DNA from 2 places in the Brevibacterium ihuae genome. Region 1 is predicted to be linked to the other one. Evidence: riboswitches for the same ligand, from Rfam matches in the RefSeq annotation. Region 1 holds a riboswitch; the other holds the start of a gene.
What was found. A riboswitch is a leader RNA that binds a small molecule or an ion and turns the genes downstream of it on or off. The one in region 1 is predicted to bind thiamine pyrophosphate.
Positions count from the first base shown of each region.

Region 2: linked by a shared signal. The riboswitch ahead of C1A17_RS10190 (TenA family protein) and the one ahead of C1A17_RS07340 (ECF transporter S component) in region 1 are both predicted to bind thiamine pyrophosphate.

Region 1 covers NZ_FXWZ01000003.1:416,114-430,971, reverse strand. The annotation lists gene radA (DNA repair protein RadA) at 1-786, opposite strand, end outside; gene amaB (L-piperidine-6-carboxylate dehydrogenase) at 903-2,462, opposite strand; gene C1A17_RS07375 (NAD(P)/FAD-dependent oxidoreductase) at 2,528-3,700, opposite strand; gene C1A17_RS07370 (LysR family transcriptional regulator) at 3,877-4,815, shown strand; gene C1A17_RS07365 (class I SAM-dependent methyltransferase) at 4,820-5,434, shown strand; gene C1A17_RS07360 (hypothetical protein) at 5,684-6,301, shown strand; gene C1A17_RS07355 (class I SAM-dependent methyltransferase) at 6,298-7,119, shown strand; gene C1A17_RS07350 (energy-coupling factor transporter transmembrane component T family protein) at 7,298-8,077, opposite strand; gene C1A17_RS07345 (ABC transporter ATP-binding protein) at 8,074-9,609, opposite strand; gene C1A17_RS07340 (ECF transporter S component) at 9,618-10,364, opposite strand; TPP riboswitch at 10,393-10,497, opposite strand; gene C1A17_RS07335 (DUF4916 domain-containing protein) at 10,847-11,389, opposite strand; gene C1A17_RS07330 (MmgE/PrpD family protein) at 11,636-13,132, shown strand; gene prpB (methylisocitrate lyase) at 13,134-14,039, shown strand; gene C1A17_RS07320 (bifunctional 2-methylcitrate synthase/citrate synthase) at 14,036-14,858, shown strand, end outside.
Region 2 covers NZ_FXWZ01000003.1:1,085,669-1,100,526, reverse strand. The annotation lists gene C1A17_RS10235 (TlpA family protein disulfide reductase) at 1-470, shown strand, start outside; gene C1A17_RS10230 (cytochrome c biogenesis CcdA family protein) at 467-1,246, shown strand; gene C1A17_RS10225 (CueP family metal-binding protein) at 1,337-1,918, shown strand; gene C1A17_RS10220 (cytochrome c biogenesis ResB family protein) at 1,951-2,541, shown strand; one part of gene C1A17_RS10215 (IS3 family transposase) at 2,601-2,858, shown strand; one part of gene C1A17_RS10215 (IS3 family transposase) at 2,861-3,784, shown strand; gene C1A17_RS10210 (IS110 family transposase) at 3,754-4,092, opposite strand; partial or broken gene C1A17_RS10205 (transposase) at 4,301-4,588, opposite strand; gene C1A17_RS10200 (helix-turn-helix transcriptional regulator) at 4,727-5,179, opposite strand; gene C1A17_RS10195 (nuclear transport factor 2 family protein) at 5,237-5,608, shown strand; TPP riboswitch at 5,722-5,825, shown strand; gene C1A17_RS10190 (TenA family protein) at 5,967-6,665, shown strand; gene C1A17_RS10185 (lysophospholipid acyltransferase family protein) at 6,793-7,458, shown strand; gene C1A17_RS10180 (DMT family transporter) at 7,586-7,903, opposite strand; gene C1A17_RS10175 (DMT family transporter) at 7,903-8,349, opposite strand; gene C1A17_RS10170 (tryptophan-rich sensory protein) at 8,436-9,908, opposite strand; gene C1A17_RS10165 (protein-L-isoaspartate O-methyltransferase family protein) at 10,077-10,667, opposite strand; gene C1A17_RS10160 (ChaB family protein) at 10,811-11,233, shown strand; gene C1A17_RS10155 (choice-of-anchor M domain-containing protein) at 11,418-13,991, shown strand; gene C1A17_RS10150 (lytic transglycosylase domain-containing protein) at 13,995-14,858, shown strand, end outside.

The sequences.
Region 1 (14,858 bases):
CGTCATGTCGAAGCAGCCGACCTCGTCGGTGGGCCCGAACCGGTTCTTCGTCGCGCGCAGCAGACGCAGCCGGGAGTGCCGGTCGCCCTCGAATCCGCACACGACGTCGACGAGGTGCTCGAGCAGCCGGGGCCCGGCGACGGTGCCGTCCTTGGTGATGTGGCCCACGAGGATCGTGGGGATGCCGTGGTCCTTGGCCGCCCGGATGACCCCGGCGGCGACCTCGCGCACCTGGGTGACCCCGCCGGGCACCCCGTCGACGTCGCTCGAGGCGAGCGTCTGCACCGAGTCGATGACGAGGAGATCGGGCTGCTCCGTGCCGATCATCCCGAGCACCACGCCGAGGTCGGTCTCCGCGGCGAGGAGCAGGTCGTCCTCGAGTGCGCCGATCCGCTCCGCCCGCAGCCGCACCTGCCCCGCGGACTCCTCGCCGGTGACGTAGAGCGCCCGGCCGGCGGTGCGTGCGGTGCGGGCGGCGACGTCGAGGAGCAGGGTCGACTTGCCGACACCGGGCTCGCCGGCGAGGAGGATCACCGCCCCGGGGACGAGGCCCCCGCCGAGCACGCGGTCGAACTCGCCGACGCCGGTGGGCCGGGCGCGGGCCAGCGTGCCGTCGACCCCGGTGATCGGTGCCGCCCGGCGTCCCGCCGGAGCGGCCTTGGCCTTCGTCCGCACCGTGCTCGCAGCGGGTCCGGTCTCCTCGAAGGTGCCCCACGCCTGGCACTGGGGGCAGCGGCCGAGCCACTTGGGGTTCGAATGACCGCATTCGGTGCACGTGTACGCCATGGTCATCAGTCTGGCACGCGGCCCGGACACGCCGATGCCGCCGCTCCCCGGAGGGAACGGCGGCATCGGCGGTGGGCTGCGCGCGGCGGATCACCCGCGCCCGCAGCGATCCGGACTCAGAGGAACTCGACCCCCTGTGCGAGCGGCAGCTCGCCGGAGTAGTTGATCGTGTTCGTCGCCTGCCGCATGTAGGCCTGCCACGAATCCGTGCCGGACTCGCGGCCGCCGCCGGTCTCCTTGTTACCGCCGAACGCGCCGCCGATCTCCGCACCCGAGGTGCCGATGTTGACGTTCGCGATGCCGGTGTCCGAGCGCGCGATGAACCGCTCAGCCTCGGACAGCTCGGAGGTGAAGATCGCCGAGGACAGTCCCTGCGGCACCGCGTTGTTGAGCTCGATCGCGGCGTCGAAGTCGGTGTACTCCATGACGTAGAGGATCGGCGCGAAGGTCTCCTCCTCGACGATCTCCGTCTGCCCCGGCATCCGCACGACCGCGGGCTCGACGTAGAAGGCGTCGGCCGCCTCGTCCTCGAGCACGCGCTTCCCGCCGCACAGGATTTCCCCGCCCTGGGCCTCGGCGGCGCGCAGCGACTCCTGCATCCGCTCGAAGGACGCCTGGTTGACGAGCGGGCCGACGAGCACGCCGTCGGCGGTCGGCGAGCCGATGCTCAGGGTGCCGTAGGCGGCGACGATCTTGTCGACGAGCTCTCCGGCGATGTCGGAGTGGACGATGAGCCGGCGCAGGGTGGTGCAGCGCTGTCCTGCGGTGCCGGCGGCGGCGAACACCACGCCGCGCAGCGCGAGGTCGATGTCCGCGCTCGGGGTGACGATCGCGGCGTTGTTGCCGCCGAGCTCGAGGAGCGAGCGGCCGAACCGCTGTGCCACGCGCGGGCCGACCTCGCGACCCATCCGGACGGAGCCGGTGGCGGACACGAGCTCGACGCGCGGGTCGTCGACGAGCGGCTCGCCGATCGCGCGCTCGCCGATGAGCAGCCCGTTGAGCCCGGCCGGACCGTCGTGCTCCTCGATCGCGCGGGCGAGCAGCGCGTTCGCACCGATCGCCGACAGCGTCGACACCTCCGAGGGCTTCCACACCACGGAGTCGCCGCAGATGAGCGCGAGCGCGGTGTTCCACGAGTAGACCGCGACGGGGAAGTTGAAGGCGGAGATGATGCCCACGACGCCGAGCGGGTGCCAGGTCTCCATGAGCCGGTGGCCGGGCCGCTCGCTCGGCAGGGTCTTGCCGAACAGCTGCCGGGACTGCCCGACGGCGAGCTCGCAGATGTCGATCATCTCCTGCACCTCGCCGGCGGCCTCGGACGGGGTCTTCCCGGCTTCGAGGGTGACGAGCTTGGCGAGGTCCTCCTTGTGCTCGGTGAGGAGCTGTCCCCAGCGCTGGACGACCATGCCGCGGACCGGTGCGGGGACGTCGCGCCAGGCGAGGAACGCCTCGTGCGCCTTCCCGATCGTGTCACCGGCGGACTCGGGGGAGTCCGCCGGGAGCTGTCCGAGCACCTGACCGGTGATGGGGGAGCGCAGCGTGATCGTCTCACCGCCGGCCCCATCGCCGGCGAGCAGGGAGTCGAGGTCGACCCCGCAGGCGGAGAGCCCGCTGCGGGCGAGGTCCAGGATCGCGTCGTGGCCGGGCAGGGCGGTCGCGGTGGAAGGAGCGGTCATGGGGTGGGGTGTCCTCTCTGAACGGGATCGGTGCTGGGTTCGGTCTGGTGCCATGGTGCCATGGCTCACACGATGTTGAGCTCCACCCGCAGGGCGTCCGCGGCGAAGCGCTCGACGCTCATCGGGGAGATGTCGACGAAGGGCTCCCGGCCGAGGTAGAGGTCGCGCAGGACCTCGCCGACCGCCGGCCCCTGGAGGAATCCGTGACCGGAGAACCCGCAGGCGTAGAGGAAGCCGTCGACGTCCACGGCGGAGCCGATGAGCGCGTTGTGGTCCGGCGAGCACTCGTACAGGCCCGCCCAGCCGCGGCGGATGCACACGTCCTCGAGGGCGGGCGTCCGGTGGGCGATGAGCCGACTCAGGTGCTCGATCCATTCCGGATCGCGGTGGGTGTCGAACTCGCGCACGTCGGTGAGCTCGGGAGCGCCCATGAGCAGTCCGTCGCCCTCGGAGTGGAAGTAGTACGAGGTCGAGAAGTCGATGGTGAACGGCAGCTTCCGGGCGTCGAAGTCGACCGGCTCGGTGACCATGATCTGGCGGCGCAGCGGGGTGACCGGCAGCTCGACCCCGGCCATCGCACCGAGCGCCTGCGACCAGGCGCCTGCGGCGCACACCACGGCCGAGGTGGTGATCGGGCCGCGGCTCGTCTCGACCCCGGTCACCGCGCCGTCCTCGACGACGATGTCGGTGACCTCGGTGTGCCTGAGGACGGTGACGCCGCGGCGGCGGGCCGCGCGGGCGAATCCGGCGACCGCGGCCTCGGGGGTGCAGTGCGCGTCGTCGGGGTTGAAGGCCCCGCCCACGAGGCCGGCGGTGCTGATGACGGGGGAGAGCTCGGCGGCCTCGGCGACGGTGACCATCCGGGAGCTCTGGCCGAGCGACTGCTGGAGCGCGACGTTGCGCTCGAACCGCGCGGCGTCCTCCTCGTCGTCGAGGAGGAACAGGTAGCCGCTCGTCACGAGGTCGATGTCCTGGTCGAAATCGGAGCGGAACCGCCGGAACGTCTCGAGGCTGCGCGCGCCGAGCGCGATGTTGACCTCGTCGGAGAACTGGGAGCGGAGGCCCCCGGCGGCCTTCGAGGTCGAGCCGGAGCCGAGCTCGTCGCGCTCGACGAGGACGACGTCCTCGACCCCGGCCTCGGCGAGGTAGTGGGCCGTGGCCGTGCCCATGATGCCGCCGCCGACGATGACGACGGAGGCGTGCGTCGGAGCCACCTGTGGGGTTGATCCCGTGGTCATCGATCCTCCCGCGGTCTGGGAACTCGGTGCCGAGCGGGGCGCGGTCGCGCCCGGCCCGGGATGCGTGTGAGGCGCATCACGTTCGCTGTGCTCCCATCGTGGGGTCTCGTCATCGTTGAGACAAGCGAACAATCGTCAACTGTTCTGTCAGTAACACTGAAAGGTAGGCTCTCACCATGCAGTGGACGATGAATTGGTCGCTCGGCCAGCTCCGCACCTTCGTCGCGGTGGCCGACCATGGGACGATGACCGCGGCCGCCCGCCTGCTCGGCTACACGCCCGGGGCGGTGAGCCAGCACATGAGCGCGCTGCGCCGGGTCGTCGGGACCGACCTCGTCGTCCGCTCGGGCCGCACGCTCACCCTCACCGAGGCCGGGCGGCTGCTGCTCGGCCGTGCGCGGGCGATCCTCGCCGCCGAGGCGCAGGCCGCCGAGGCGATCCGCGGCAGGGTCGACGACAGCCTCCACGGGGTCACCCTCGGGGTGTTCGGATCCGCCTCGGTCGTGGCGTTCGGCCCCGCCGCCGCCAAGCTCGCCGGTTCCGGGATCGGTCTCCAGGCGCGCGAGGTCGACGTCGAGATCATGCCCTCGGCGGTGCTCGAGGGGCGGATCGACGTCGGGATCGGCATCGACTATCCCTCGTCCCCGCTCGCCCCGCAGCGAGGGCTGCTCATGCGGACCGTCCGCGAAGAGGCATTCAATGTCGTCACCGCCTCCCACCTGCCCGACCCGACCGCCGCGGATCTCGCCGATGGCTCGTGGATCCTCCCGCGCAACGACTCGACGTTCGGCCGGGCGATGCGCTTCGCGTGCGCGGAGCTCGGCATCGCGCCGCGGGAGTCACACATCGTCGTCGATTCGGCCGTGGCCCTCGCGATGGTCGGCAGCGGAATGGGCTTCTCGCTCGCCACGCCCGTGACGATGTCGCTCGCGCCGTCGACCGCCCGGCTCGTCCCCGGGTGGAGTGCCGGGGGCAGGCGGATCGTCGTCCTCGTGCACGAGGCGATGGCCGACCAGCCCGCGATCTCCCACGTCGTCGACGTGCTCGCAGAGGTCTTCGCCGAGCTCGTGCCGGCCGCGGACCCGGGCAGGCGGGGCTCCGGGTCCGTAGGATGACCGCATGACGTACTCGCACATATGGGATCGGATGCGGGAGCGCGACCCCGAGCACTCGGCGCGCTACGCGCAGCGCTGGCGCGACCTCGCCGCCGACGGGCGCGACCTCGACGGCGAGGCGCGCTTCATCGATGCGATGGCCGAGAGGCGCAGCCGCATCCTCGACGCCGGCTGCGGCACCGGCCGCGTCGGAGGCTACCTCGCCGAGCGCGGCCACGAGGTGGTGGGCGTCGACCTCGACGACTACCTCATCGCCGAGGCGCAGGAGACCTACCCGGCCGCCGACTGGTTTGTCGGTGACATCGCCGAGTTCGACCTCGCGGCGCTCGACGGCGGCGCCCACGAGGGGTTCGACATCATCGTCTCGGCCGGCAACGTCATGACCTTCCTCGATCCGGCCAGCCGCGCGGCGGTCATGGGCAACCTCGCTGGCGCGCTGCGCCGCGGCGGCCGCCTGGTATGCGGGTTCGGCGCCGGGCGCGGGTACGCGTTCGAGGACTTCGAGGCCGATCTCGCCGGCGCCGGGCTCTCCGTCACCGCGCGCTTCTCCACCTGGACGCTGCGGCCGTTCACCCCGCCGGGGGACTTCCTCGTCGCCGTCGCGGAAAGACCCGCCTGACCACGGCCATGTCGGATCCGCAGGGGGTTATGCCGCCGCATCCGCTGGGATCTCTGCCGTTCCCGCAGGGAGGGTGGCGGTGCCGCTGCGGTCGATCCGGGACCGGTGCGCCGGTTGCGGGGATCGTGCTCCTCGGTGCGGAATCCCGCGCTCGGTGTCCCGGCCACTCGGTGCCGCTGCCCCTTGAACGGCGAGAACCCTTCGCCGATCCACCCCACCGCCAGAACACCCCGATGAGAGGACTCCGCCATGAGCACCCGTCCCGGCAGCACCGCCGCCATCGCGAACGCGACCGGCCTGAGCTGGTCGGATATCACCGCAGCCCTCGATCACGCAGGCGGTGCCGAGGCCGACCATGCGGGACTCGCGGAGGCTGCGCACGCGCTCGTCCGCGATCTCGTCGACAACGCCGGCTGGTGGGCGCAGAGCGCGGCGGTCGCCTATGAGCAGCAGATCGGGCGCCGGGTGCCCGGCCAGTCGGGGGATGGGACCTTCCAGGTGAGCGTGTCGAAGACGGTGCCGGGCGATCCCGATGCCGCGCTCACTGCGGTCGAGGCCCTCATGGCGGGCCGGACCGGGCTCGGCGACGTGCCCTTCGCCGAGGAGCCCACCACCTCGGGCTCGGAGAAGTGGCGGTACTGGGGGGCGAGACTCGCCGACGGCCCCCGCGTGACCGCCACGATCGGTGCCAAGGCGCCGGCCCGCGGCGCCACACCCGCCGGCGGTACGGGTGAAGCGTCCGGCAGCACTGTCCGCAGTGCGGATGTCCGGAGCACGGCGGCCTTCCAGATCAGCAGACTGGACAGCGCAGGCGCCGTCGAGGACTGGCGGGCCTGGTTCAAGGACCTGCTGAAGGAGCTGCGATGAGCGCACAGCCGAAGTACACCCACGGGTACGCGGAATCGGTGATCCGCTCCCACTCGTGGCGGACCGCGCAGCGCTGCGCACCGGACCTGCTCGCACGCCTCGAGCCCGGGATGCGGATCCTCGACATCGGCTCCGGCGCCGGCACGATCACCTGCGACCTCGCCGGGCACGTGGCGCACGTGACCGCGGTGGAGCGGGCCGAGGAGAGCGCCGCGCTCACCCGCGGGGAGGCGCAGCGGCGCGGCATCGACACGATCGACGTCGTCGTCGCCGACTGCCACGCGCTGCCCTTCGCGGACGCCTCCTTCGACGCCGTCCACATCCACCAGGTGCTCCAGCACGTCGCGGATCCGGTCACCGCGCTCGCCGAGGCGATCCGCGTGGTCCGCCCGGGCGGCACCGTGTCCGTCACCGAATCCGACTACGCCGGCTTCCGCTGGCACCCCGAGTCCCCGGAGATCGGCCGCTGGCTCGAGCTCTACCGGGAGACCGCGCGCCGCAACGGCGGCGAGCCCGACGCCGGGGTGTTCCTCCGCGCCTGGACGAACGCCGCGGCACCGCGGGTGCTCGGCCACGGGCCGGCCGCCGTCGACTACCTGTCCCGGCCGTGGGTGTTCGCGAACCCGGAGGACTGCGGCTGGTGGTCCCAGACCTGGGCCGACCGCGTCTCACGCACCGCGCTCGCCGAGGACATCGTGGCCTACGGCTTCGCCTCCCAGGAGGAGCTCGAGCGCATCGCGGACGGCTGGCGCAGCTGGGGCGAGGGCCCCGACGCCTGGTTCACCGTCGCCCACAGCGTCGCTCTCATCACTCGGTAGGGCGACCGCGCCCGTCACTCGGTGACACGCGCCCCCACCTGGCCGCTCACTCGCGCGCCCTCACCGTCGAACTGCGGAGTATCCAGAACGCGACGCGCAATTGCGCGCCCGCTTTCGGATACTCCGCAGTTCGGTCAGCCGCGCCGCACCGCCCGCGCCCCCACGCCCCGGGCGCATCTCACACGATGAGGTTCCAGGAGCCCGTCGCGATCGCCGCGCCCACGGCGGTCGCGGCCATGAGCAGTGCCCCGGCGAGGAGCCCGAGGTCGCGCGCGGCGAAGCGCGAGGTCCTGGCCCAGGTGCGGCCCGGGGCCCCGAACGCGCGCCCCTCCATCGCCATCGCCAGGCGGGTGCCGCGACGGATCGCCTGGACCAGGAGGGCGAACATCACCGGGAAGAACGCGCCGAGGTGGGACAGCGGCCCGGAACCGCCGACCCCGCGCGCCCGCCGCGCCATCCGCAGCACCTGCCACTCCGCGATCCACAGGGAGACGAGCCGCCCGGCAGCGAGCGCCGCCAGGGCGAAGCGCTCCGACACGCGGAGCTTCTGGATGAGCCCGTCGGCCAGATCCGTGGGGTCGATCGTGGCGAGGAGCACGACCGCCGGCAGCGCGAGCGCCATGGTGCGCAGGCCGATCGCCGCCCCGGCCGTGAGCGAGTCCGCGGTCAGGAGCACCGGACCGAGGTCGACGACGGTCGCCCCGGTCTTCTCCGCCAACAGCGCAGTGCTCCAGCCGCCGGTGAGCGCGATGATCGGGAGGAACCACGTCCGACCCACGACGGTGCGCCACGGCAGGCCGGCGAGCGGCAGGAGCGCGAGCTCGAGCAGGAGGAGCACCCCGGCGGACACGACGTCGACGCTGAGCAGGACGGCGAACATGAGGATGAACCCGGCCGCGAGCTTGGTCACCGGGTTGCAGCGCACAAGCGGCGTGGCCCGGGGTGCGAGTGTGCTCATGCCGCGCCCTCCGCCGTGCGCACCCCGACGGGGTGCTCGTGCGCCCCGAGCGCTGCGATGAACGGCTCGTCGTGGGACACGAGGAGGATCCCGGTCCCGCGGTCGAGCTCCGCGGTGAGCAGCAGGCGCAGCCCCTCCCAGGTCGCGGCATCCTGCCCGAACGTGGGCTCGTCGAGGACGAGCAGGGGCGGCGAGCAGGCGAGCATGCACGCCACGGACAGCCGCCGCTTCTCCCCACCGGACAGGGTGTGGGGGTGGGCGCGGGCGAGGTGCGCGAGGCGCAGCACGCCGAGCAGCTCCTCGACCCGGTCCCGGATCCGCGCCTCGGGGAGCCTGGCCCGGTGGAGTCCGAAGGCGAGCTCGGAGGCGACCGAGTCGGTGAGGAACTGGTGCTCGGGCTCCTGGAACACCGAGCCGATGCGGGTGACGAGCTCGCGCGAGCGCCACGCGGCCGGTTCCCTGCGGCGGGGGACCGGCCGGTGGGTGCGGAGCAGCGCGTCGGTCGCCCGGATCGCGCCGGCCGCCGGGCGCAGCAGCCCGCCGAGGGTGAGCGCGGTCGTCGACTTCCCCGCTCCGTTCGGCCCGACGAGCGCGGTCGCCGTGCCGGCGCAGAGCGTGAGGTCGATGCCGCCTGCGACGGGTTCCCGCCGGCCGGGACGGGTGACGGCCAGGTCGCGGGCGGTGAGCAGCGCCTCCCCTCCGGCGGCGGGCCGTCGTGCCGGTGGCGGGGGAGTGCCGGGGATGCGGACGCCTGCGGTGCGCAGCAGGTCGCGGAGTCCGGGGTCGGTGAGGAGGTCCGGGGTGCCATCGGCGACGATCCGCGACCGGTCGAGGACGACGACGCGGTCGACGTGATCGCACCACAGGTCCACGCGATGGTCGACGACGAGGAGGGTGGCCCCGGTGACCGCCTGCGCGCGGAGCGCGGCATCGCGCAGCACCGGGGCCGAGGCGGGGTCAATGTTCGCCGTCGGCTCGTCGAGTGCGATGAGCCCCGGTTCCATCGCGAGCACCCCGGCGAGCGCGAGGCGCTGCTTCTGCCCGCCGGACAGGGTGCGGGTGAGCCGGGCGCGCGCCTCGGCAGCGGCGGCTCCGCCCGGACCGAGGCCGACGGTGTGCAGCGCGGCGTCGACGCGCGGCCAGATGTCAGCGGGGTCGATCCCGAGGTTCTCCATCCCGAAGGCCGCGTCGTCCCCGGCCCGGGCGAGGATCACCTGGGATTCGGGATCCTGGAGGACGAGCCCGGAGCGGCCGCGCGCTGGATCGGGATGACGGCCGTCGACGAGCAGCTCCCCGGTGCGGTGCCCGGAGTCGGCCGGCAGCACTCCGGTGAGCGCGTGGAGGAGCGTCGACTTCCCCGAGCCCGAGGCGCCGACGAGGAGCACCCGCTGACCGGCGGGCACGGCGAGGTCGATGTCGGCGAGCGCGGGCGCCTTCCGGCCGGCGTGCCGCCAGCCGTAGCCGCGGGCGGTGATGACCGCAGGCCCCCGGGAGGTGCTCACTGCCGGGGCCGGGCGGCCGGTGGTGCGCATCGGCCGGCTCACACCTCGGCGGCGGTGCGGCCGGAGGCGAGCGGGGCGAGCACCCCGGTGCGGCGCAGCGCCCGGACCGCCAGCAGGGTGCCGCCCCCGGCGAGCACGAGCCCAGAGACGCCGGCCGCGGCGAGGTAGACGAGCTGCCAGGCCGGCTGCCATTCGGTGTTGTACATGAGGTTCTCGCCGAGGCCCAGGAACAGTCCGGCCCCGAGTCCGGAGAGCAGGGTGACGACCGGGCCGAAGCGGCGGTAGAGGAAGAGGAGGACGACGAGCTCCGCGCCGAGGCCCTGGAGCGCGCCGGAGATGAGGACCTGCATGCCCCACTGGGTGCCGAGCACGGCGGACACGGCGGCGGCGAGGATCTCGCAGTAGAGCGCGGCGCCGGGGCGGCGGATGATCATCGCGCCGAGCGGCCCGGCGAGCACCCACACGCCGGTGAGCAGGCCCGCGGCGGGCGGGAAGGCGAGGAACGGCAGCGAGAGCGTCGACCAGGCCGTCGACCACACCCAGAACACGACGCCCACCGCGACGCCGAGCACCGAGGCGACGACGATGTCGACGACCCGCCAGCGCAGACGGCTCGGCGGCGCGGGGTCCGATTCCGGGGTGGGCGGACGCGCGTCTGCGCCCGAGGCCGAGGCCGGGGACGGAGCCGTGTCCGCGGGAACTCGGTCGGAGGAGACGGAGTCCGCGGGAGCAGTGTCCGCGGGAACCCGGTCCGCGGGTTCGGGGAATGACGATGAAGGTGCCATGGTGGATCCTCCTGTGAATGGCAGGAGGGGATGAAGAGACTCGACTTCCTCCGGCGGTATGAACCGCGTCAGGTTCGAGGGTCTGCGATGCTCGCACTCTCAGCGCCCTGGTGGCGCTCCCCTGTCGTGAGGACGAGCATAGCGCAGAGGCGGGGTCCGTGCAGTCCGTGGGGGACTCGTGGACGGGGGGACCCGTGGACGAGAAGGCCCATGGACGGGAGGACTCATGGGCGAACTGCGCGGTATCCGGAACGTGACGCGCAATTGCGCGCTCGGTCTCGGATACCGCGCAGTTCGAGGGGCGGGCTGCGCGCGAGGGCGCCGGGACCGCTGTGTTCGGACCACCAGACCTTCAGGCACTGCAGTCCACCAGATCTTCAGGCCCTGCAGACCTTCAGGCGTTCAAACCCTCAAGCCTTCAGGTCCAGGCGCCTCGGAACCCCAGGCTTCTCAGAACCTCAGAACCTCGGTGCCTCAGTGCATCAGGGAAGGATGCCGAGGTGGGCCAGGGCGGCGCGCACGATGTGCTCCTGGCCGTGGCACATCTCTGCGACGACGTCCTCGCGGATCGCCTCGGCCGGGGTCAGCCAGTCGAGGCTGAGCGCATCGCGGCGCGGGGAGCACTCGCCCTGCATCGGCAGGATGTAGCACAGGGCGACCGCGTGCTGGCGCGGGTCCTGATAGGGCGAGGGCCCCATCTGCGTGGGGAAGTACTCCGCGACGTGGAACGGGGTCAGCGCCGGGGGGATCTGCGGCAGCGCGAGCGGGCCGAGGTCCTTCTCCACATGGCGCACGAGCGCCGAGCGGAGCGGCTCGTGGTAGCGCACCCGGCCGCCGACGATCTCCCGGCCGAGCGTGCCGTCCTCGGCGGTGCGCAGCAGCAGGCCGATCTTCTCCACCTGCCCGTGGTCCGCGAGCTGCACGGGGACGGCGTTGACGTACGTGATCGGCATCCGGCGCCGGAACCGGGCGAGCTCCTCGGGGTCGAGCCAGTTGTCGTCGAAGTCGAGTGCGGTGCGGGTCATGGCCCCATGCTCGCACACGTCGCCCCGGCGGGGAAGAACGCGTTGAGCGGCTCCGTGCGAGGTGAGCTGCGGTGCCCCGGGCCGGGGGTTGCCGAGGCCCCGACGAACCAAGTATCTTGATATCGAGATAAATTGTTACCCGCGGCACCTCGCCTCCAGAACCAGGGCATACAGTGGAACGGACGGCCGCTCGCCGAAACCCGCGGCGGACCTCCGGCGGTCGACGTCGACACGAGGAGAATCTCCATGATCAATCACGAAGTCCGGACCTACAAGAGCTCCGAGGACCTGCCGCGCGAAGAGCAGCTGGCCTGGAAGATCGCCGAGGTCGCCTCCGATCCGGTGGCCGTCGACGCCGACGTCACCGACATGGTCATCAACCGCATCATCGACAACGCCTCCGTGGCCGCGGCCTCGGTGCGCCGCGGGGCCCCGACCCACGCTCGCGAGCAGGCACAGACCCACCCGTCGAAGCCGGGCGCCCCGGTGTTCGGCCTCCAGCTGTCCGAGCGCATCTCCCCGGAGTGGGCCGCCTGGGCCAACGGAGTCGCCGTCCGCGAGCTCGACTTCCACGACACCTTCCTCGCGAAGGAGTACTCGCACCCTGGTGACAACATCCCGCCGATCCTCGCCGTCGCCCAGCACAAGGGGATCAGCGGCCAGGACCTCATCAACGGCATCGCCACCGGCTATGAGATCCAGGTCGACCTCGCCAAGGGCATCTGCCTCCACGAGCACAAGATCGACCACGTCGCCCACCTCGGCCCCTCGGCCGCGGCCGGCATCGGCGCCCTGCTCAAGCTCCCCACCGAGGTGACCTTCCAAGCCATCCAGCAGGCGCTCCACGTCACCACCGCCACCCGTCAGTCCCGCAAGGGCGAGATCTCGACCTGGAAGGCCCATGCCCCGGCGTTCGCCGGCAAGATGGCCGTCGAAGCCGTCGACCGTGCGATGCGCGGCGAAGGCGCTCCCAGCCCGATCTACGAGGGTGAGGACGGCTTCATCGCCTGGATCCTGTCCGGTCCCGAGGCCCGCTACACCGTGCCGCTGCCGAGCCAGGGCGAGGCCAAGCGCGCGATCCTCGACACCTACACCAAGGAGCACTCCGCGGAGTACCAGGCGCAGGCGCTCATCGACCTCGCCCGCCGGATGGGAGCGCAGATCGAGGACAAGTCGAAGATCCGCAAGATCATCATCCACACCTCGCACCACACCCACAACGTCATCGGCACCGGGGCGAACGACCCGCAGAAGATGGACCCGAAGGCCTCGCGCGAGACCCTCGACCACTCGATCATGTACATCTTCGCCGTCGCGATGGAGGACCAGGGCTGGCACCACGAGAAGTCCTACGCCCCCGAGCGCGCCGGCCGCCCGGAGACCGTCGAGCTGTGGCACAAGATCGTCACCACCGAGGATCCCGAGTGGACCCGCCGCTACCACTCGACCGACCCGGACGAGATCGCCTTCGGCGGTCGTGTGGTCGTCGAGATGGAGGACGGCTCGGTGATCGAGGACCAGATCGCCGTCGCCGACGCCCACCCGCACGGTGCGCGTCCGTTCGCCCGGGCGAACTACGTCGAGAAGTTCCGCACCCTGGCCGACGGCATCGTGTCCGACGCCGAGCAGGACCGGTTCCTCGACCTCGCCCAGAACCTCGAGAACCTCGGCGCCGACGACGTCGCGCAGCTGAGCTTCGCGGTCGACGGCCTCGAGCACACCGGATCGAAGGGAATCTTCTGAGATGCTCGGAGCCACCACCACACCCGCCGACCGGCGCAGGCGGTTCCGCGAACTGCTCGCCGGCAGTGAGATCGTCCAGTTCCCGGGTGCGATCAACCCGATCAACGCCCAGATCATCGAGCAGATCGGCTTCGAGGGCATCTACATCTCCGGCGGCGCGTTCTCCGCGGCGCAGGGTCTGCCCGACATCGGTCTGACCACCCTGACGGAGGTCGCCGACCACGGTCGTGCGATCTCCCGGGTGACGAACCTCCCGACGTTCATCGACGCGGACACCGGCTGGGGCGAGGCGATGAACGTCGCCCGCACCGTCCAGGAGTTCGAGGATGCCGGCCTCGCCGGCATGCACCTCGAGGATCAGGTCAACCCCAAGCGGTGCGGCCACCTCGACGGCAAGGAGGTCGTGGGCACCTCGGAGATGGTCAAGCGGATCTCCGCGGCCGTCAAGGGGCGCCGGGACGAGAACTTCGTCATCTGCGCCCGCACCGACGCGCGCGCCGGGGAGGGCCTCGACGCCGCGATCGAGCGGGCCAAGGCCTACATCGACGCCGGAGCGGACATGATCTTCCCCGAGGCGATGCGCGACCTCGGCGAGTTCGAGACCTTCGCGCAGGCCGTCGACGTGCCGATCCTGGCGAACATGACCGAGTTCGGCAAGAGCGAGCTGTTCACCACCGAGCAGCTCGCCGACGCCGGCGTGCGCTTGGTGATCTACCCGGTCACCACGCTGCGCCTGGCGATGGGCGCGATCAAGTCCGGTCTGCAGACCATTCGCGACACCGGCACCCAGGTGACGCTGCTCGACGGCATGCAGACCCGGGCCGACCTCTACGAAACCATCGACTACGCGGCGTACAACGACTTCGACGCCGCCGTCTTCAACTTCTCTCAGGAGGGTCACCAGTGACCGATCAGGACATCAAGAAGGGCCTCGCCGGCGTCGTCGTCGACACGACGAAGGTCTCCAAGGTCGTGCAGGAGACGAACTCGCTGACCTACCGCGGCTACCCCGTGCAGGAGCTCGCCGCGAACTGCTCGTTCGAGGAGGTCGCCTACCTCATCTGGCACGGCGAGCTGCCGACGCCCGAGCAGCTCGCGGAGTTCACCGCCCGGGAGCGCGGCCAGCGCGCGATCGACCAGAAGCTCATCGATCTCATCCTCTCCCTGCCCACCGACTGCCACCCGATGCACGTCGTGCAGACCGCGGCGGCCTACCTCGGCGCCGTGGACCCGGAGGCCGATGTCGAGGGGCCGGAGGCGAACCTCGCCAAGGCCGAGCGGATGTACGCCCAGCTGCCGACCATCGTCGCCGTCGACCACCGCCGTCGCCACGGCCTCGACCCGGTCGCACCGACCGAGGACCTCGGCTACGCGGCCAACTTCTTCAAGATGGTCTTCGACGAGGTGCCGGCCGAGGAGGTCGTGCGCTGCTTCGACGTGTCGATGATCCTCTACGCCGAGCACTCCTTCAACGCCTCGACGTTCACCGCCCGCGTCATCACCTCGACGACCTCGGACATGTACTCCGCGGTCGCCGGTGCGATCGGCGCCCTCAAGGGACCGCTGCACGGCGGTGCCAACGAGGCCGTCATGGCGATGCTCGAGGAGGTCGGCACCGCCGACAAGGCCTCGGCGTGGATCGACAAGGCGCTCGAGAACAAGGAGAAGATCATGGGTTTCGGCCACCGCGTCTACAAGAACGGCGACTCGCGCGTGCCCACCATGC
Region 2 (14,858 bases), 670 kb from region 1:
CCGGGGCCGGGGTCATCACCCAACTGCCCATCGGTGAGCGGGGTGAGCCGATCGAGTTGGCCGGCGAGTACACCGACGGCACTGCCTTCGACCTTGCCGACTGGCGTGGAGCCCCGGTGGTGCTAAACCTGTGGTACGCCGCCTGCCCTCCGTGCCGCAAGGAAGCCCCCGCACTGCAGGCCAACTACGAGCGATACCAAGCCGACGGCGTGAAGTTCTTGGGCATCAATGTTCGCGATGAGGCACCGGCCGCCGACGCGTTCGCCAGGACCTTCGATCTGACGTTTCCGTCCATGCTCGATCAGGACGGGCTCGGTGTGGCAGCACTCGGTGCGGTGCTGCCCCCGCAGGCGGTCCCGTCCACCGTGGTCCTGGACGCCCAGGGCAGGGCGGCGGCGCGGGTGATGGGAGCTGTGGACGAGTCCACCCTCAAAGCGTTGATCGGCGACGTGCTGGACGAGCCGGCATGACACTCACAGCCTCCATCGGTGAGACCTTTTCGCAGACCGCCTTGTCCGGTCCGATGCTGTTGGCGATCCCGGTGGCCATCCTGGCCGGGGCGGTCTCGTTCTTCTCCCCGTGCGTCCTGCCGCTGGTCCCCGGCTACGTCGGCTACGTCACCGGGTTGGGTGCCGCCGCGTTGACCGACCGGAAGATCAGCCGGGTCGTCATCGGGGTTTCCCTGTTCATTGTCGGCTTCGCCGCGGTCTTCGTGTCGATGGGCCTGGCGTTCAGCCTCGCCGGTGTCTTGCTCAGCCAGTGGGCCGATGTCCTCAACCGCGTGATGGGTGTCGTCGTCATCATCGCCGGCATCGTGTTCATGGGCGGGATCGGCATGTTCCAGCGCACCGCCCGCATCTCCAAGCGTCCACCCGCCGGGCTGTGGGGCGCCCCCGCCCTGGGCGCCACCTTCGCCCTCAGCTGGGCACCGTGCATGGGCCCCACATTGGCGGCGGTGCTGGCACTGTCGACCAGCTTCGGGGTAACCGGCACCGACGGCATCTGGCGCGGTGCCATGCTGACGCTGATGTACTGCCTCGGACTGGGCGTGCCGTTCATCGTCGTTGCCGTACTCATCGTCAAGGGCACCGGCAGGCTGCAGTGGGCCAGAGACCACCACCTCCTGATCAGCAGGATCGGCGGCGCGATGCTCATCATCATCGGCGTGCTGCTCGTCAGCGGCGTCTGGACCCAATGGGTCAACAGCCTGCAAGGCATGATCGGCGGCTTCGAAACCATCATCTGACACACCCCCGCCCACTCAGTGAGACCACGCATTCGCAGTCCTCACTCCTGCGCATGCTGACCCTCAGGCACCCGCCCGAACGACAAGGAGATGAACGTGAAACGAGTAGCGATCGCTGCAGCGACACTCTCGCTGGTGCTGGCAGGATGCGCCCCGGCAGCAGACTCCGAACCATCACCCAGCACCGGCTCGCAGGCTGAGTTCCTTAACACTTACGACCTCGACGACATGGATGCCGTCGAGATCATCGATCATCTGGACCAGCTCGAGACAGCCGAAAGACCAGCAGACCTGATCGCATCGGTCTATCCCGATGAGCTGGTGCTGACCGACAACAGGCAGGAAGTGGTCCTGGACCTGCCGCAGAACCTGTCGTATCTGTCGATCGCCCCCTACGTCGAGCAGACACATGACTGCTTCTATCACAGCCTGACCACTTGCCAGGGTGAGCTCAGCAACGCAACCGTCGACGTCGAAATCACCGACAGCACTACTGGGGACGTCGTGGTCGACGAGCAGGTGGCCACCTTCGACAACGGGTTCGTCGGCTTCTGGGTGCCCAGCGACATCAACGGCACCATCGAGATCAGCTACGACGGCCGGACGGGCGCCTCGGACTTCACCACCACCGACGAAGGCGCCACCTGCATCACCGACCTGCAACTCACCTAAAAAGCAGCGGTGGGCGAAGCGAGACCGTGACCATGAAGCCGTTGCATCAGGAACGGGCGGCAACATCGACGCAGCAGTCCGACTCCACCAGCGGATCCGGCGCGCCCGGAGCGACCCCGCCGACGAAGGCAGCACCGGCCGACATCGGGTTCGTGGGGCTGCTGCGGTGGGCGTGGCGGCAGCTGACCACCATGCGAGCGGCGCTGATCCTGCTGCTCATGCTGGCGCTGGCCATCATCCCGGCTTCCCTGCTGCCCCAGCGCATCCAGGATCCGGCCCGGGTGGCAAGCTTCATCGAGGACAACGGGCAGTGGGGAGAAGTCCTCGACACCTTCCAGCTGTTCGACGTCCACTCCTCGGTATGGTTCGCCAGCATCTACATCCTGCTGATGGTCTCGCTGGTCGGCTGCATCCTGCCCCGCACCCGGCAGCATCTCCGGGCGATGCGCCAGGAGCCGCCGAAAGCGCCGCGCCGTCTGACCCGGATGCCGGGGTATGCCAGCTTTGGCCCGCCGCTGGGCACCTCGAGCAAGGAGCTGCTCGACGCTGCTGAGCGGCTGCTGAAGAAGCGCGGCTACCGCACCGTGAGGCACCCGGACCACATCGCTGCCGAGCGCGGCTAGGGACTGCTGAGGGTTTAGTTGACTTCACGACTGGATAAGTTCCAGGAAGGATGGAAGTCATGCCAAAGATCTACACCGATGAGTTCAAGCAATCAGCTCTCGAGCTCCTGGGTGAGGGGATGACCCAGAAGCAGGTCTGCGCCGACCTCGGCATCTCGAAGTCAGCTCTCCAGGCCTGGGTGCGTGACTCACGCCTGCGTGAGCACGGACTCGAGCCCTCTCGTGATGTCGAGGAGTCTCGCGCCCAGGCAGCAGCACTGAAGCGGATCAGGGAACTCGAGCGGGAGAACAAGATCCTCCGCGAGGCTGCAGCGTATCTCTCGCAAGCGAACTTGAAGCTCGGTGGTCATCACCCAAAATGATGTACCCGCTGGTCCTCGACCTTGCTGCCGCCGGGGTGCCGGTGGCAGTGGCCTGCCGGGTACTCGGCTTTACCAAGCAGGGTTTCTACAAGTGGTGCGCGAAACCTGTCTCTGACCGGGAACTCGAGGAGGCGCACTTGATCAATGCCGCCTACGACGTTCATACGGACGATCCTGAGTTCGGGCACCGGTTCATCGCTGATGAGCTCCAGGCGTGCGGATACAGCGCCTCTGAACGTCGTGTGTGGCGGCTGTGCTCGCAGCAGGAGCTGTTCTCCCACACGATCAAACGAGCCCGGAAGCACGGTAAGAAGCCCGGCCCGCCAGTGTGTGATGACCTCGTCGAACGCGACTTCACAGCAAAGGCAGTCAACGAGTTGTGGCTGACCGATATCACCGAGCATCACACCAGTGAGGGCAAGCTGTATATGTGCGCGGTCAAGGATGTGTTCAGCAACAGAATCGTCGGTTATGCCATCGATTCGAGGATGAAATCTCGTCTGGCTGTGGCGGCGATTGATGACGCTGTGGCTCGTCGTGGCGGACCGCGAGCCGTGGCAGGGTGTGTCGTTCACTCGGATCGCGGGTCGCAATTTCGCTCTCGTAAGTTCCAGCAGGTTCTACGGCGTTACGGGCTAGTCGGATCGATGGGTCGGGTCGGCGCTGCTGGTGATAATGCGGCGATGGAATCGTTCTTCGCTGTGTTGCAGAAGAACGTCCTCGACCGGGGCCGTTGGGACACGCGAGCGAGGTTGCGGACATCGATCGTCCACTGGGTCGAGCGGACCTACCACCGGAAGCGTCGGCAACGGCGTTTGGGTAAACTGACTCCGGTTGAATACGAGCTTGTTCACCACAAGGCCGTCGCTCTGGCGGCATAAACCCCGGAGTCAACTAAACCGTCAGCAGTCCCTTCCCGGCTGCTGCGCCTCATGCCAGCCATCAACCTGGTGTGCACGCGAACGACTCGATGTCCGGCCTCGAGCAGGTCAGCCTCGAGCCGACGGGTCAGGTGGCGGCAGTCCTCGACCGCGACGGTGACGGTCTCGAAGCCTTCCAACCAGGTCAAGATCTTTCGATGCCCCCCGGCACGTGCTTCGACCGTGAGCTCCTTGATTCTCCGGCCCACCTCGTCCACCGCGACGAGCGTGTGCCAGTCCTTGTGAGCGTCGATACCGATGACAGTCATGACAGTCCCCTTCCCAGTCCGGTACTGCGCGAGCTGCGGTGCCGAACGCGGACGGGCACGCCTCAGTTGGGCAGTCGAACCAGCAGGCTCCTATCAGGCCACGCCCACTTCCAGCACCGCGGGTCCCGGAGAGACGGCACATCGCGGACAAGCTACGAAAGCAGCGAATAAACGAGCCAGCCCCGCCGGGATACCCTCATTCTGGTACTGATGCGAAAAAAGCCGAGGCGGCTTTGAGGATCTCGTTGGCGCGGCGGGCTTCGGCGAGCTCACGCTTCAGGCGCTTGTTCTCCTCCTGCAGGTCCTCGCCGACCTGTTCCTGGGCTACCTCGTGGCCGTGGCGGTTGCACCACATCCGCAGGGTCTCCTCGCCCACACCGAGCTGTGGTGCCACGGCTCGGAGTGAGTGCGAACGAGGCCCACCCTGCGCGGCCTGACGTTCGAGGACCATCCGTACGGCGCGCTCACGCAGCTCGGGGGTGTACTTCTTGGGCATGTTCCGATTCTCCTTCAGTTGGATCGGAACGAAACCCAGGGCGCTTCAAAGTCCCCGATGGAAGCATCGGGGACTTTCTGCCTTCCCCAGTCAAGTGACACCCTGCGCGACCTCAGGTCACCACCGCCCTGCGGAACCTCAGGTCACCTTTGCTTCCGTGCCGGTTCTGAACGTCCGCGACGCTCCCTGCTGCCCCGGCATCTCCTCGGGCTGCAGTGCCGCGATGAGTGAGGCCAGCGCGGATCCGGCAGACGGACTGGAGTTCGGGCCGACGATGGCGAGGCTGGAGATGATCGCGGCGATCTCCGCGGTGTCGAGCGTGATGTGGTGCCGCTCCCCGTGCACCGTCAGGGAGTAGCCGCCTCCCCGGCCGCGGCGCGCCGTGAAGGGGACTCCGAGGTCGCGCAGCCTCTCCAGGTCGCGCTCGACCGTTCGGGGGGAGACACCGAGCCGCTGCGCGATCTCCGTGGTCGCCAGCATCGTCGGCGCGGCTCCGGCGAGCAGCTCGATCAGCGCCTGCTGGCGTTCGACTCGGCGAAGGGCCAGGTGCCCGTCGCGTGATCGGGCGGCGAGCTGGATTCGCGGTTCCATGGTCGGAATCCTAATCCCGCCACCGGCGTGACGGGATACCCGATTAGCGTGAGCGTCATGGATACCTCAATCGAAACCATCGCCCATGACTTCTTCGATGAGTACGCCCAGGCGCTGCTCGCCCGCGACAGCGATCGGATCGCGAACCTCTACGCGGTGCCGGCGCTCATCGCCTTCCCCGAGCAGACGGTGCCGGTCTCCAGTCGACAGCAGACTCACGACTTCTTCTCCGCGAGCTGGGGGCAGTACTCGGGGATCGAGGAGATCGACCAGGTCGTCGAGGTCATCGCCTCGTCATCCCACAGCATCTGGGCAGACGTCACCTGGACATACGGCGGCGCTCCTCGCGAGAGGTTCATCTATCAGCTCCTCCGCGAAGGTCGGTCCTGGCGCGTGGGAGTGCTCACCCCGCTGCCCGACGGCGGTTGATCGGCTCGGAGCTGTCGGCTCCTCCTTCGGTCGCGAGCGACCGAAGGAGGAGCCGAGGCCGAACTCAATAGCTCGCCGTTCCCTCGGATCCGCGGGACCGGGGGTACGATCGAACCGTACGACAGGGGAGCGCCGAACGCGGGCGCTGAGAGTGCGGAAGCAGACCCTCGAACCTGATCCGGTCAGTACCGGCGGAGGAAGTCGTGTCGCGGTGTCCGCACCGTGCGCGCCCGAGGGCGGACGCAGCGGCGCTCGTCCCGCGGATGCCGCCGCCCCCGCGATCAGCACCTTCCGCTCGGGCCTCTCCTGTCGACACGCTGCCGCAGGCGTCAGCGTCCGATCCGCGAAAGGAGACACCATGTCCGACAACCGCCCGTCATCACCCGATCCCACCGCCACCACCGTCACCGTCGACCCCAGCGGCGCCGTCGCCGCCCTGCGCGCGTCGGCAGCGGAGGACTGGGACACCGCCGTCGACCACCGGTTCGTCCGCGAGCTGTTCGCGGGCACGCTCGACGACGGCGTGCTCGCCGGCTATCTCGTGCAGGACTACCAGTTCTTCGACACATTCCTGTCGATGCTCGGGGGCTGCGTCGCATTCGCCGACCGCGTGCCCGCGAAGCTCCGCTTCTCCCGCCAGCTCGGGATGCTCGCCGCGGACGAGGACGGGTATTTCCAGCGGGCATTCGAGGAGCTCGGCGTCGCGGAGACCGACCGCACTGCACCCGCCCTCACCCCCACGACCGCGGCGTTCCGCGACGCCATGACCGATGCCGCCCGGTCCCGGTCCTACCCGCATCTCCTCGTCCTCCTCGTCATCGCCGAATGGCTCTACCTCGACTGGGGTGAGCGCACGGCGGAGATGCCGGAGCGATACGTCCACCGCGAATGGATCGAGCTCCACCGCGGTCCGGACTTCCGGGAATGGGTGCAGTTCCTCGTCGACGAGCTCGACCGGGTGTTCCCCGACGACCCCGCCGAACGCGAGCGCCTCACCGCCGTGTGGCGCCACGTCGTCGGACTCGAGCGGGCGTTCTTCGACACCGCGTACGTCTGAGCCCGCGCTGCGCCTGACCACGAGCGCACGCCGGCCGGGCACGATCCCGGCCGGCACCTCGCGCTCCGGCACCGACCGCCCCGCGTGCCACCCGGTCCGCGCGCCCGCCGCCCACTATCCTGTTCCCATGTCCACTCCCGAATCCACGGTGTCCGTGCCCAGCGGACGCTCCTACGAGGCGATGCGCGCAGCCTTCCGCCGGTCCATCCGCCTGGTCCACCGGCCCACCGTCACGGGTCTGGAGAACGTGCCGCTGACCGGCCCGGTGATCATCGCGAGCAACCACCGCTCGTTCGTCGATTCGGTGTACCTGTCAGCGCTCTCCCCGCGGCAGGTGTGCTTCATGGCCAAGGAGGAGTACTTCACCGGGAAGGGACCCAAGGGCCTCGCCTCCCGCACCTTCTTCCAGGCGGTGGGCAGCTTCCCGGTCAGGCGCGGATCGACCGCGGATGCGGTCAAGGCGCTCGAGGACGGCGAGGACATCCTGCGCCAGGGCAAGATCTTCGGTATCTACCCCGAGGGGACCCGGACCCGCACCGGGGCGATCGGCACCGGGAAGACGGGGGCGGCCGAGCTCGCGATCCGCACCGGGGCGACCATCGTCCCCGTGGGCATCATGGGCACCGAGGACGTCATGGCCGTCGAGCAGCGCTTCCCCCGGCCGGCGACCTTCACCGTCCGGTTCGGCGAGCCGATCCCCGCCCCGGCCCGTCAGCAGCCGGCGGGACCGCAGCGCCGGGCGCTCACCGAGCAGATCATGGCCGCGATCGCAGAGCTCGTCGACGACGCCTGAGCGCATCGCCCTTTGCGCTCATCGGCACCGCCGCCGCGGGTGCTGCGGCCACCGGTTCTGCCGCCGCGGGCACCGCCGTCACGAATCGCTCGCCTGACGGCCGGGGCGCCCCTGCCCGCCGCAGAAATCAGTGCGCTCCCACCTCGATGAGGAGCACCCCGCCCATGATGAGGGCCACGCCGACGCCCATGACCCAGGTGAAGGGTTCGCCGAACAGCAGCCTGCCGAGCAGCGCGGTAAGTGCGACCCCGGCCGCCGCCCAGATCCCGTAGGCCACGCCGAGCGCCATCCCGGCACCGAGCGCGAGAGCGAGCAGGGTGAAGGCGAGGACGTAGCCCACGCCGACGACCGCGAACCAGCCCCGTCCCCCGCGCGCCGCCATCCGCAGCGCCAGGGTGCCGCTGACCTCGGTGATGATCGCACCGATGAGGAACAGCCACGCCATCAGGCGACCTCGGGCCCGGTCGATCGCGGACCCGGCCCGGCAGCGTCCCGGCCGGGTGGGAGTCCGTCGCCCTCGGAGCCCGCACCCGCATCGCGCACCGGTGCCCTGCGGCCCCCGTGCGACCCGAGCTCGACGCACAGCACCCCGGCGATGACGAGTCCGATGCCGAGCCCCGTGAGCGGGGTCAGCGGCTCCCCGTAGATCACAGCGGAGAGCAGGGCGGTGAGTGCCACCCCGGCTGCCGCCCACACCCCGTAGGCCACCCCGAGTGCCATGCCGGTGCGGAGGACGAGGGTGAGCAGGGCGAATGCCATGAGGTATCCGAACCCGACGACGACGAACAGCGCGGGGACCTCGAGAGCGGCCTTGAGGGAGAGGGTCGCGACGACCTCGGCGGCGATCGCTCCGGTGAGCAGGGCCCAGCCCCGTGCCGTGGAGTGCGTCATGGCTCGATCCTACGGCGCAGTGGGATCGCGGATGCGTGGTGTGCCGACCTCCGAGGACTGACGTGGGCCGGGTCAGCGGCCCCGGGTCAGCGGCCCCGGTTGAGGCGCGCGATCGAGCCGGACAGCGCGGTGGCGAGACCGGTCCATGCGGCGTAGGGGGCGAGGGCGACGCCGCGCTGCGGAGCCGATCGCGCGGCCCGACGCACGAGGTCGGCCGAGCTCAGTGCGAGCAGTGCCGCCTCGACGGTGGAGAGCACCGGCTTCTTCCCGCGGAAGAACAGCCCGGTCCAGCCGGCGTTGAGGACGAGGTTGGCTCCGAGGGCGAGCGCGTCGCCGCGCAGCGTCCTGCGCTTCCCCTCCTCGAGGCCATCGGCCGCGACGAGTGCGGAGATCACCGCGATGTCGGCGTAGAGCAGCGTCCACACGAGGGGGAACACCGCCGCCGGCGGCTGCCAGTCCGGCTTCCGCAGCGACCGGTACCAGGCGTTGTCGGGGTCGGTGAGAATCGTCCCGACCGCAGCACAGGCTCCGACGGCCCCGGCCGAGGTGAGCAGCACCCGCCGCCACCGCCGGGTGTCGAGGCCTCGCCCGTCCTCGCCCCTCTCGACTGCCGCGCGCACCGCCTCGGCGAAGGACTGGGTGCCACCGGGCGGCGGGTCGAGGAGCTTCTCGAGATCGCGCTCGGTCACCACGGTGTCGTGGAGGAGGCTGCCGATGAGGGGCGCGGCGAGCCCGGCGTCCACGGGCGTGACGAGACCGATCCACTGTGCGCCCAGGCGCGGAGTCGTCACCGGGGCGGTGAGGACGCGACGCCTCGGCAGACCGACGACCTCGGCGTAGCGGCGCATCATCTCCGCATAGCTCATCGTGTCCGGGCCGCCGATGTCGAAGGCCCGATTCACCTCCGGCGGCAGGTCTGCGGCGCCGACGAGCCAGTGCACGGCGTCGCGCACGCCGATCGGGGTGATCCGGTTGTCGACCCAGTTCGGTGCGATCGCACCGGGCAGCCGCTCGGACAGATGCCGGAGCATGATGAATGAGGCCGAGCCCGCTCCCAGCACCACCCCGGCCTGAAGGGCGGCGGTCGGCACGCGGGAGCTCAGGAGGATGTCGCCGACGGCCACCCGGGACGCGAGGTGCTCCGAGAGCTCCTCGCCGGCAGGATGGAGGCCGCCGAGGTAGACGATCCGACCGACGCCCTGCTGTTCGGCTGCGGCGGCGAAGGTGCGGGCCATGTCCTGCTCGCGCTCGGCGAAGTCCGCGCCTGTGCCCATCGAGTGGACGAGGTACCAGGCGACGTCGGCGCCGGCGAGCGCGCCGGCGAGGTCCTCGGCGGAATCGGCGTCGCCCTCGAACACCTCGACCTCTCCTGGTCCGGCGGTGTCACCCGCCGGGACGATCCGGTCCGCCCAGGGCATGGTTAGCGCCTTCTCCCGGGAGCGGGACAGGGTCCGCACCCGCCATCCGCGCTCGAGCAGCTCGGCGGTGATCCGGCTGCCGACGTATCCGGTTGCTCCGGTGACCAGTGCGTGTCGTGCGTGTTCGACATCCGTCTCCACGATGACTCCTTCCGTTGCCGCAAGTGTACGGCGGCACGCTCAAGCCTCCCTGTGAGGATCCGGCGGGTGCCCGGCTGCCCGGGTGCCGGGCAGGTGTTGGTCGGGTGCTGGACTGGTGGGCCGGTCGACTTCCGGAGGAAGTCACGGGCCGGCTGCCGGGCGAGGGCCTCAGTCGTCGATGAGGGGGACGAAGGAGTACCGGCCGTGCTCGGTGATGTCGACGGGGCCGGCGGCCGTGCGGTGTACCCGCAGCATGGTGGAGGCGACGGGGATGACCATGATTCCGTCCGGAGCGAGCTGCTCGACGAGGGTCCGGGGCAGCGTCTGGGCGCCGGCGGAGACGAGGATCCGGTCGTAGGGCCCGTCGACCGGCGCGCCGAGCGTCCCGATGCGGGCCTGCCGCACCTCGGCCCACGGCATGTCGAGACCGGCGAGGACGGCCGCCGCGGACTCCCGGAGCGCCGGCACGAGCTCGCAGCCTATGACGCACCCGCTGCTTCCGACGAGCCGCGCGAGGATCGCCGTCGTCCAGCCCGAGCCGCTCCCGACGTCGAGGATGCGCTGCCCGGTGCTCACCTCGAGCAGGGTGATCATCGCGACGACGGTGGAGGGCTGGGAGTTCGTCTGCCCGTGGCCGATGGGCAGGGGCCGGTCGAGGTCGGAGAACCGCCGCTGGTCGGCGGAGAGGAACGGATCGCGGCCGAGTTCGTCCATGGCTACGAGGACCTGCTCGGGTCCGGCAGGCGGGTGAGTGGTCATCGGCCCTCCCCGGGCTGTTGCGGGCGGGTGCTCCGTGCCACCATGGTACTCATCCCGGCGACGCCGTCGGAGGCCCGGGAGCTGTGCCCCACCCGCGGCCGCCGCTCCAGTCGTCGCCGTACCCGCGTGAGATGGAGGTCGCCATGCCGAAGACGAACAAGGACGGACGCGCGAGGAAGTCCGAGATCCCGTCCACCCTCGAGCGCTCCGACCAGAAGGCGCAGGACACGTTCGCGCAGACCTTCGACTCCGCGGAGGAGCAGTACGACAGCGAATCGCGGGCCGCGCGCACCGCGTGGGCCGCCGTCAAGCACACGCATGAGAAGGTCGGCGACCACTGGGAGCCCAAGGAGGAATCCGGGCCCTCGGACGAGCGCGCCGAACGAGGTGGGCCCGGGACCGGAGGATCCGCCGGCGGGGTCGACGCGAATGCTTCGAAGGACCACCTGTACTCGCTCGCCCAGCGGCTCGACATCGACGGTCGCTCGACGATGACGAAGGACGAACTCGTCGACGCGCTGCAGAAGGCGAACGACCGGGAGACCGCCGAGGCGCGGGAGGACTGACGGGACCGCGGCCGGAGGGATCGGGTCACGATCCGACCCGTCGCTCAAAGGACCCCGCCGAGCACTCGTCACGCCGACGTCAGACGGACGTCGCGTCCTGTTAGGATGCTTCTCACCCGGATCGTCTTGACTGAGACGATCGCCCCGTTCCCCTCGATCCTTTCGAAAGCGAGCACCCGGCGCCGTGACACGCCTGTCCCCCTTCGTCGCGCTCTCCGCGACCTGCGCGCTCACCGCGACCCTCGTCCTGCCCGGGTTCTCGCTGGCCGGACCGGTCCAAGGAGCGCCCGAGGATCCGGCGGAGAGCAACGATCCCGCGGCCGCGCCGGTCGCACCTCACGACGGTGTTCCCAGGGGTGCCGGGTTCGACCTCGACGACAGCGAGTATCGCGGCGGAGATCTCGTGCTCCGCACCGAGGAGTCGGAATCTCCCGTCCGTCCGGTCTTCCGCTTCCCGGACGACTCGACACAGCCGTCACCGGATCCGGTCCCGCCGACCACCGTGCCGCTCCCACCGCCCGAGGGCCCGGTTCCACCGACGACGGTGCCGATCCCGCCGACGGAGGGACCGGAGGAGGACGAACCGATCGAGGCCTTCGCGGATCCCGCTGAGTTCTCTCTCGCACTCGATCGGGCAGCTGACGCGCTTGCCCGCACTCAGCCCTATTCCTTCGCCGTCACCGCGATCTCCGGAGGCGAGCTCGAGGTCAGCGGCGGGTCTGTCGGCGGTGGTCCGCCGCTCGAGCCGTACGACGACCGAACGTCGCTCATCAGCATCGGACAGAACGAGGAATCCGACCTCTGGGCCTTCGATGTCGACCAGGCACTGACGACGAAGTGGACTGCGACGCCGGACCCGGCGCTCGGCGACGGCGATCCCGAATCCGAGGACACCGGTTCCACGGACGGAGCGGATGACGAAGGCTCGGACGACGAGGGTGCGGACATCGGCGGCGATGACGGGAATACCGACGAACCCGGCACCGAGCAGCCCGACATCGACGAGCCCTCGCCGGATCCGCAGGCGGACACCGGTCGGATCATGTGCATCGCCCTCGAATCCCGCGGCACTGCGGAGCAGGACGGAGGACTGGCCGGGAACGACGGCTCCGAGTCTCCCGCGCGAACGGTCATGACGCTCGTGTTCGGCGGCACCGGAGAGGTGGCGCCCTGCGATGCCACCCCAGCGAAGTGGGAGGGTCAGGGCTACGGACCAGCGGATCTCCCGCCGGCCACGCGGGACGTTCTGAGCAGCGCCTATACGATCCCCGAGTCCGGGACGGGCGGCGGCTTTCATCGGGTGCCCGGTCTCGATCTCACCGGGCAGGACCTCGGCGGGATGACCGACGACGATCTGCCGGCCGAGCGTTGGGCGCGGGTCGTCTTCCGCCTCGACGCCGCACCGGATGGCAGCACAGCGACCTATCGCAATGCGAGCAGTGAGGACGGCTGGTTCTACTCGACCAGGTACACCGAACGCGAGTTCACCGCGGACGACCAGTCCGCACCCGTCCTGCGCCCGCTGCCCACCCGGGATGCTCATGCGGCGTGGAGCTTCTCGGAGTCCGGCACCTACTGCGTCGCGGTGGGCGTGCACACCACCGTTGACCCCGCCGAGATCGGCACCGAGGTGCGGGTCGAACCGGAGATCGTCGAGTTCGACGTGGGCGGCGGTGACGAGGGTGTCGACTGCACCGCCCTCGACGATCCGCCCGGCGACATCATCATCCCGCCTCCCGGGGAGGACCCCGGCGAGGGCGGCCCGGGTGAGGACCAGCCCGGCATCGATCCGCCCGAGGACGGCTCCGGGGACGAGGACCGCGACGGCATGCCCGCTCCCGGGGACCGCGATCGCCGGGGTGGAGGAGCAGACGACCGCCGCGACTCGCGGCCGACCCCCACACCCACCTCGACGACTCCCGCCACCCGGGTGCAGCAGGCGCCCCCGGTGATCCGGCACTGCCCCGCCGAGGTCGGCGGAGCAGTGCAGGTCCGCGACGGTCGCGTCGACTTCACCGCCGCGCTCGACGACGGCGCGCTCACCGGCGGCTTCGTCGATCACCGCGGGAGGTCACCGCGGAACCTCGGCACCGACCTCGGCGTCGTCGTGCCCGCCACCGCGACCCGCAGCGTCAGCACCGAGGCCGGGGCACTCGGGGAGGCGACGGACTCCGTGTGGTCGACCGACACCGGCCGCACCGGGGTGCCCCACCTCGGGTGGGACTTTACAGCGATCCCCGCCGAGGACGTGGGCGGCGAGATCACGCTGAACGTCGATCGGGTCGAGGGACCCGGCGGCTTCGCGATCCTCGACCGATCGAGCGGTTCCCTCCTCGCCGACACCTCGCAGCCGCTCTCGGCGACGGCGGGAGAGCGCGACAGCGGCGTGTTCGCCTTCGAACGGCCGGGCGACTACACCGTGACCTTCTCGATGAGCGCCGCCGCTGCCGACGGCACCGCTCTCGAGCCGGTGACCACGAAGATCAACTTCGCCGTCGGTGACGAGAACTCCGCCGTCGCGGAATCCCCGATGCTGCGCGCTCTCGTCAACGGATGCGGTGGCATGCACGTCGGCACCGACCTCATGGACTACACCGACCCCGGCTCGGACCCGCAGGCCGGACCCGAGGCAGTGGATCCGCAGGGCGAAGGCGTGCTCGGCGACCAGTGGTGGATCATCGCCGGACTGGCGATGGGTCTCGCGGCCCTCCTCGGGATCGCCGTCCTCGTCGTCCTCATGCGCGAGAGCAGGAGGTGAGCGATGTCCTCTTCGAGCAGACTCTTCGTCATCATCGCCGGTTCTCTCGCCGTCGTCCTCGCCGTCGCGGCTGCCGCGCTCATGGCACGGCTGATGACCCAGCCGGACCAGGTCGCCGCGCCCGAAGAGGGGATCTCCGGTCCTCCGCCGGTCGCCCCCGCCCCGGTCGCGCCCACACCGTCGGTTGCCGCGCCCTCGGCCGGCGCAACCCCGGCCCCGGGGGAGACCTCGGCCCCGGGAGAGGTCGACTCGCAGTGGCTGGCCGACATCGCCAGGAGCACGGGGATCCCCGAGCGGGTCCTCCAGTCCTACGTCGCCGCCGGGGTGTGGGCCGCGGAGAACCGACAGACGTGCCGGCTGGGCTGGAACACCCTCGCCGCGATCGGCTCCGTGGAGACGAACCACGGACGCTACGAAGGGTCGTCGGTGCAGCCCGACGGGAATCTCGACCGCCCGATCGTCGGCGCGCAGCTTGACGGCGTGGGGGTGGCGAGCATCCCGGACACCGACGACGGCCGTCTCGACGGCGACGACGAGTACGACCGCGCGGTGGGACCGATGCAGTTCATCCCCGACAGCTGGAACCGCCACGGTCTCGACGGCAACGGCGACGGGCGGAAGGACCCCAACAACATCGACGATGCCGTGATGACCGCGGCCTCGTACCTGTGCACCTCGGGCGACCTCGCATCGACCGCCGGCTGGGAGCGGGCGGTGCTGAGCTACAACAACTCGCTCGACTACGTCATGAAGGTGTACAACGCGGCCCTCGTCTACGCGCGGGCGGTCGACCCCGGCGCCCCCGCGCCGGCCCCGCGGACGGTCCCGGCCTCGACCCCCGCACCCGCGCCAGGCCGCAACGGGAAC